DNA from 2 places in the Streptococcus sp. DTU_2020_1000888_1_SI_GRL_NUU_041A genome. Region 2 is predicted to be linked to the other one. Evidence: predicted binding sites of a transcription regulator. Region 2 holds the regulator's gene; the other holds the start of a gene.
The links. Region 2 encodes HrcA, which represses chaperone genes, less so after heat shock. Its sites were predicted from a motif close to TTAGCACTCNNNNNNNNNGAGTGCTAA; they were not measured.
Positions count from the first base shown of each region.

Region 1: the regulator HrcA is predicted to act here: its motif matches at 2,130-2,156, upstream of groES (co-chaperone GroES).

Region 1 covers NZ_CP135591.1:2,306,322-2,310,153, reverse strand. The annotation lists gene RSK81_RS11385 (PTS mannose/fructose/sorbose/N-acetylgalactosamine transporter subunit IIC) at 1-752, shown strand, start outside; gene RSK81_RS11380 (PTS system mannose/fructose/sorbose family transporter subunit IID) at 736-1,590, shown strand; gene RSK81_RS11375 (hypothetical protein) at 1,685-1,975, shown strand; gene groES (co-chaperone GroES) at 2,181-2,462, shown strand; gene groL (chaperonin GroEL) at 2,486-3,832, shown strand, end outside.
Region 2 covers NZ_CP135591.1:366,978-370,809, reverse strand. The annotation lists gene dnaK (molecular chaperone DnaK) at 1-354, opposite strand, end outside; gene grpE (nucleotide exchange factor GrpE) at 609-1,145, opposite strand; gene hrcA (heat-inducible transcriptional repressor HrcA) at 1,181-2,215, opposite strand; gene RSK81_RS01965 (ABC transporter permease) at 2,379-3,107, opposite strand; gene RSK81_RS01960 (ABC transporter ATP-binding protein) at 3,100-3,832, opposite strand, start outside.

The DNA of each region.
Region 1 (3,832 bases), 580 kb from region 2:
CTCTGGGACGTCCTCTGGTCGGAGGCTTGATTAGTGGCTTGATTCTTGGAGATTTAAAAACAGGGATTATGGTTGGGGTAGCCCTTCAGGTCCTCTATATCGCTCTGGTAACACCAGGTGGTACAGTTTCCGCTGACGTGCGGGCGATCTCTTACATTGGGATTCCTCTCGCAATCTTGTTTGTTCACTCTAAAGGAATCACGTCTGAATCTGCTATCGCTGCAGCAGCTGCACCAATCGGAGCAGCAGTTGGTACTATCGGTACAGTTCTCTTCTATGGAACAGCTACTACAAACTTGCTTTGGCAACATATTGGTTGGAAAGCTGTTGAAAAAGGCGAATTCAAAAAGCTTTACGCTGTTGACTGGGTCTATCCTTGGATTTCCCACTTTGTCTTCTCTTTCCTTCCAACCATGATCATCACGAAGTTTGGTCCGAATATGGTTGAACTGATGAAAACCCACCTGCCAATGGATGGCTTCATCATGAAATCCCTCTTTACAGTCGGAGCTCTTCTCCCATGTGTCGGTATTGCCATTCTCTTGAAACAAATCGTTACCAAGGCTGCTGACTTTATCCCATTCTTTGTGGGCTTCACCTTGGCTAAGTCACTTGGTCTTAATTTGGTTGCCAGTGCAGTTGTTTCATTGATTTTTGCAGTAATTTACTATGAATTGGAAGTAATCAAATCAGCTCGAGTAACCGCGCCGGCTGGTGGAGCTGATTTTGATGACGATGAGGAGGATATCTAAGATGGCTGAAAGAAAGAAAATAACTAAAAAGACTTTAGCGAAATCATTCCACCATTGGTACTATGGTCATTTGACTTGCTTCTCTCAAGAGCACATGCAGACTTTCGGCTACTTGACCTCTATGCTGCCAATCGTGGAAGAACTCTACAAAGACAAAGCTGAGCAGAAAGAAGCTATGCAGACCTATACAGCTTTCTTCAACACAGAACCTCAGCTTGGAGCTTTGGTAGTGGGGATTACAGCTGGTTTGGAAGAAGCGCGTGCCAATGGTGACGCTGTTGACGGCGAAACTATCAATGGTATGCGTGCCGGTCTCATGGGACCTATCGCAGGTATCGGTGACTCTTTGGTTGTTGGAACTTTGATTCCAGTTCTGCTGGGGATTGCCCTTGGACTCTCTAAAGGTGGAAATCCTATCGGCGCTCTCTTCTACATCCTTGTCTGGAATGTTCTCATCTATGGCGGTATGCGCTTTGCCTACTTCAAAGGCTATGAATTAGGGGACAAGGCGGTAGAATTCCTTGTAGGACCTAAAGGACAGGCGCTTCGTAAGGCAATCAGTGTCATTGGTGGTATGGTTATCGGGGCAGTTGCTGCAACTTGGGTATCTGTAACGACTTCATTAGAGCTGAAAAATGCTGATGGCGAAGCTTTCCTGAAGTTGCAAGAAAAGATTGATGGTGTTTATCCAGGTCTCTTAACAGCTGGCTTTATCACGCTTTGTTGGTGGCTGATGGCCAAGAAAAAAGTATCACCAAACCTCGTTATGCTCCTCTTGGTTGTCATTGCTTTGATTGGTGTAGCGCTTGGCATCTTTGACCCTCAACTTAAATACTAATTCTCGCTCAATTTTAGGCTGGCAGTAAGTCCGATTTGCAGCTAGTCTAATACAAATTTGTTTGAGCAGAGTAAAAGAAAGAACGGAGAAGATCATGACAGAACAAGAATTGATTCAAGGCTATGAAACAGAAATTCACTACCAGAAGCATATGATTGAAAATCTAGGACGCTGGTTCAGTCTCTTCTTTGCCATTGCCAGCATCGGTCTTGTTCTGATTTATCTCTTTCATGAGACCAATCTCCTAGCACTTATTGCAGGAATCGTCCTAGCTCTACTTGGTATCTTAGCCATGCTTTTGTTTGGCTATGGTATCTATAGAGGACGCCTAAATCTGCAAAAAGTGATTGATGATTTTGAAGCAAAACTAAAACTTGCAAGATAGATATTCCCCTAAAGACAAGTCTGAGAGGATTTTAGCTCGGACTTGTTTTTTCTTTGACTTTAGGAGGCAGCGAAGAAAAAATAAAATTTTTCTTTCATCTAGCCGGTTTTTTTCTTGACTATTTCTGACCAAGTGATAAAATAATAACTATAGATTAGCACTCGATAGTTTAGAGTGCTAAAAATTCAATCTTTGGAGGAAAACTATGTTAAAACCATTAGGAGACCGTGTGGTCTTAAAAGTAGAAGAAAAAGAGCAGAAAGTTGGCGGATTTGTCATTGCAGGCAATGGCCAAGCAGCGACTAAGACAGCAGAAGTTGTCGCAGTCGGACAAGGTATTCGTACTTTGAACGGTGAGCTGGTAGCCCTGAGCGTTAAGGAAGGGGACAAGGTTCTCGTAGAAAATCACGCAGGCGTGGAAGTCAAGGACGGAGATGAAGCTTATCTCTTAGTCAGTGAAGCCAATATTCTAGCAGTTGTCGAGTAAGATTAGAAGAGAGGAATAATAAAATGGCAAAAGATATTAAATTTTCAGCAGATGCAAGAAGCAGCATGGTTCGTGGAGTTGACATCTTAGCGAATACTGTTAAGGTAACTTTGGGTCCTAAAGGCCGCAATGTCGTTTTGGAAAAATCCTTTGGCTCACCCCTTATCACCAATGACGGTGTGACCATTGCCAAGGAAATCGAACTGGAAGACCATTTTGAAAATATGGGCGCTAAGTTGGTGTCAGAAGTTGCTTCAAAGACCAACGATATCGCTGGTGATGGAACAACAACGGCAACTGTTTTGACACAGGCTATCGTCCGCGAAGGGATTAAAAATGTTACAGCTGGTGCTAATCCAATCGGTATCCGCCGTGGGATTGAAGCAGCCGTTGCGACAGCTGTTGAAGCCCTGAAATCTAACTCAGTACCAGTTTCCAACAAGGAAGCTATTGCTCAGGTCGCAGCCGTATCTTCTCGCAGCGAGAAAGTCGGTGAATACATCTCTGAAGCTATGGAAAAAGTTGGCAATGACGGCGTTATTACCATTGAAGAGTCCAAAGGAATGGAAACGGAACTGGATGTAGTTGAGGGAATGCAGTTTGACCGTGGCTACTTGTCTCAATATATGGTAACCGACAATGAAAAAATGGTAGCCGAACTGGACAATCCTTACATCTTGATTACTGACAAGAAAATTTCTAACATTCAAGAGATTCTTCCTTTATTGGAAAATATCTTGAAAACTAATCGTCCGCTCTTGATTGTCGCAGATGATGTGGACGGAGAAGCTCTGCCAACGCTGGTTCTTAACAAGATTCGCGGGACCTTTAATGTCGTAGCTGTTAAGGCACCAGGCTTTGGTGATCGTCGTAAGGCTATGTTGGAAGATATCGCTGTCTTGACAGGCGGTACAGTGATTACAGATGACCTTGGTTTAGAGCTCAAGGACGCTACGATTGAAGCGCTTGGACAAGCTTCTAAAGTCACTGTTGATAAGGACAGCACTGTGATTGTGGAAGGTTCTGGTAATCCAGAAGCCATTGCTAACCGTGTGGCAGTCATTAAATCGCAAATTGAAAGCAGCACTTCTGAGTTTGACCGTGAAAAACTGCAAGAGCGCCTGGCTAAATTGTCCGGTGGTGTAGCTGTGATTAAGGTCGGAGCTGCAACTGAAACAGAACTCAAAGAAATGAAACTCCGCATCGAAGATGCCCTTAACGCAACCCGTGCAGCGGTAGAAGAAGGAATCGTCTCCGGTGGTGGTACTGCCTATATCAACGTATTGGACGCTGTTGCAGGTCTTGAGTTGGCAGGGGATGAAGCGACTGGTCGTAACATCGTTCTCCGCGCCTTGGAAGAGCCCGTTCGT
Region 2 (3,832 bases):
GGCTGGAACTGTGATAACCGCTTTGCTGACTTTCTCACCAAGATATTCTTCTGCATAGCCTTTCAAGTATTGCAGAATCATAGCTGAGATTTCTTGTGGAGTGTATTCTTTGCCGTTAGCAGCTACTTTTTCAGATGTTCCCATTTTTGATTTGATGGAAATGATTGTATCTGGATTTGTTACTGCTTGACGTTTTGCCGCATCACCAACGATGATTTCACCATTTTTGAATGACACTACAGATGGGGTTGTACGATTTCCTTCTGGATTTGCAATGATTTTGCTTTCAGTTCCTTCAAGAACTGCAACTGCTGAGTTTGTTGTACCTAAGTCAATACCAATAATTTTAGACATGTGTTTTTCTCCTTAAATTTTATATTCTATTTTCTTTTTGATACTCTTATTAGGCTGCGCCACCGTCAGAGTTTGACTTTATCAATCTCTTTGACTAAACTTTGAGCCTAAGGTCTCAAAGTTTGCGCGAATAGCGCCACGGCGAAGAGTATCGTCTTTGGTTCGCTTCGCTCGTTAAAAGCAAAGCTGAACAATTTTTTATCTTTCTTCATAGTTTATTGTCGTCTCGGACAAGATTTTTCGAGTTTTCTAGCCTAGTTATAGACCACTACCATTGCTGGGCGCAGGATACGGTCATGAAGTTTGTAGCCTTTTTGGAAGACCTGCGCGATAGTGTCAGCTGGGTGCTCATCGTCAGCTGGAACGGTTTGAATGGCCATGTGATAGTTATGGTCAAAAGCTCCGTCAGCTGGGATTTCTTCGATACCCTCTTCTTTGAGAGCATGAATCAAACTTTCCTGCACCATTTCCAGCCCCTTTTTGACATCATCTGTCAGCCCTTCAACGGCAAGTGCGCGCTCCAGATTATCTATCGAAGGCAAGATAGCTTTTGCCAGATCCTGACTACGGTATCTTTGCAGCTGCTGACGTTCTTCATTTGCTCGTCGCTGGATGTTTTGCATTTCTGCATGAGCACGGAGATATTTGTTTTCAAAATCTTCTGCTCGCTCATTAGCTAGTTCTAATTCTGATTTTTCAGGGCTTGCTGATTCAGCTTGTTCAGCTGTTTCTACAGCTTCCTCTTTTACTTCCACATCTTCTGGATGTTCTTCTTGTTTATGTTTTGCCACAAGGCACCTCCTTTTTAGGAATATTTATACTATATTTAATGGACTTCATAGTGATTGCTGCTCAGATAGCGATAGAAGTCGGTCAGCTTCATGGTCAGCACGCGATTGACAACATTCATCTGACTGACGAGCCGTTGGTAGTCAAGATTAACCGGACCGACAACTGCCAACACCCCAAATCCTCGATAAGGAATCAAGAATTTGCTGGAAATCAGTGTCAAATCAGCTAAACAGCTTTCTCTACTGTCTGCAACGCGCACGCTTTGCATCTGATCTTCAGCCAAACTGTCGCGAATCTCAAAGGCTACTTTCTGCGGGTCATCAAAAAACTGATAGGCCGTCAGGTCTGAGAATTCCAAGAGCTGAACCTTGCCAGACAGAATCACATTTTCCTTGAAAATATCACCAAAGATATGCTCAAAAAGCTGAATGACATTGTCCGTCGTAGTGAAATAGCGCTGGATAATCTGCGGAATTTCCGTCCGAATCTTGTAATGGATGTCCAGCACTGTCTGTCCCAAGAACCGCTCCCTTACTAGGCCTTTAAGCCTATCCAGGTCTTCTTTTAAGAAGTTACGCGGAATCATAAACTGACTGGTAATGGTATTGGACTCATCCAAGGTGAAGACCGCCAGAGCCGTGTGCTGACTGAGCACAACGATGTCAAAAGCTGTCAAACGCTGCCGACTGGGTTCTACATCCAGTGCAACAACCGTGCATCCACTGAGCTTGGTCAAAAGGTCTGCTGCCTGTTGAAGAATGTCCTCCAAGTTGAAAAACTCATGGTCAAAGGCTTTGATAACCTCATAAAGTTCATTCTCAGCGAGACGATCAAAGGACAGAGAATGCTTGACAAAGTACTGAAAACCAGCCACGCTCGGCTTACGGCCGCTGGACGTATGCGCCTTTTCCAGAAGCCCCTGCTTTTCCAAAGCTGCCATATCGTTGCGGATAGTGGCGCTGCTGGAATTGATAGAATCCTGCAGGGCTTTGGAGCCGACCGGCTCGTGAGTCTTGGTAAAGATATCAATAATCAAATTCAAAATCTCATTTTGACGCTCCGTGACCACGGCATCACCTCCAATCAAGATTCTGCTGTCAATTAGCACTCAACCACCTCGAGTGCTAACTCATGATTCTATTATACACTCTTCCACACCAAAGTCAAGACAAAAACTCAAAAAATTAGCACTCTTTTTTCAAGAGTGCTAAAAATCAGTCTAGCGACCTAGATTAGTCGTCCAAGATTTGCAAACGGCGCATCAAATAGAAAGAAATTCCTGAAAAAAGAAGCAGCCAAACTAGTAGAGCCAAAAATTCTCCGCTCCATAAATGGAAATGAGACCAATCTTTCATATAGCTAGTAAATAGGCCCATAAAACTATAACGCAGCACCTTAAATAAATCCTCGCTCATATTTGAAAACATAGGAATAAATGCCGCCAAGAGCATGGCTGGAACACTAAGAGATTGTGCCATGACCTGATTTTTACAAAACAGACCAACCATTAAAAAGAAGAAAATTAAGACCAGCATGGTCAATAAGAGAACCAAACTATAGCTGAATACCTGATTAGAAAGCTTGGCTCCCACCAAAATTGGGGTAATAACGATATAAAAAATCCCAATAATCGCTGGCCAGATTAAAGCAGAGAGAATGTATTGACCCGCTGTCACACCAGCCAAGCGCAAACTTTGCAAATTACGTTTTTCCCTTTCCTCAGCTAAGATTATAATAATGGGTGTTCCAACAGACATGGCTAGAGAGAAAGGCAGAGAGATCGTAAGCAACATAATAGCTAGTTTATCCGCTCCAATTTCCTTACCCGCTCCATTCAAAGAAAAAATAAATTTATAGAGAAAAATAAGGAAAATCGGCATGAAAACCTGCAATAGAATACTTTTATTAGCTAGCGTCACTTGACCTCTCAGCCAAATCATACCTTTTAATTTATTAGACATTTAAGGTACCTCCTGTCAACGTGATGAAAACATCTTCTAAAGTTGGTTCGCAGGAATGAATACTGATAACATTGGACAAATCCAAGCCTCCTTGCAGTTCATCAAAGGTAACTGTCTTCGTCGTCAAATCTTCATATTCTAAACGAACCTTCTTATCTGTATTATACTTTTGGATTATCTCATGCGGACTGCCCACTTCGACTAATTTTCCTTTACTTAGCAAGGCCAAGCGATTACACAAGAGGGTAGCTTCCTGCATATCATGGGTTGTCAGAAAAATAGTTGTCCCCTGAGCTTTTAGTTCCAGCAGTAGTTCATGAATGGTGCGAGAGGTTGACGGATCCAAACCACTGGTTGGCTCATCCAAGAAGAGCAGTTTAGGTCGATTAATCAAGGCTCGGACCAGCAACATGCGCTGCTTCATACCCGTAGATAGTTTTTCAGCCACCTTGTTGCGGCTATCATAAAGCCCCACTTTTCGGAGAAGTTCATCAACTTCTGCCATCTTAACACCAAAGAGCAAAGCATAGGCCTTGAGATTCTTATAAAGTGACATCTTTTCATAAAAACCGCTGCCATCGCTGACAATCCCAATCTGCTCCAGCACTTCTGCCTTTAAATCCTCAACCGGTGCAGACAGCACATGAGCTGTCCCAGCATCTGCAGACAACTGTCCAGTCAAGATATTGATAGTCGTCGTTTTACCAGATCCAGAAGGTCCTAGG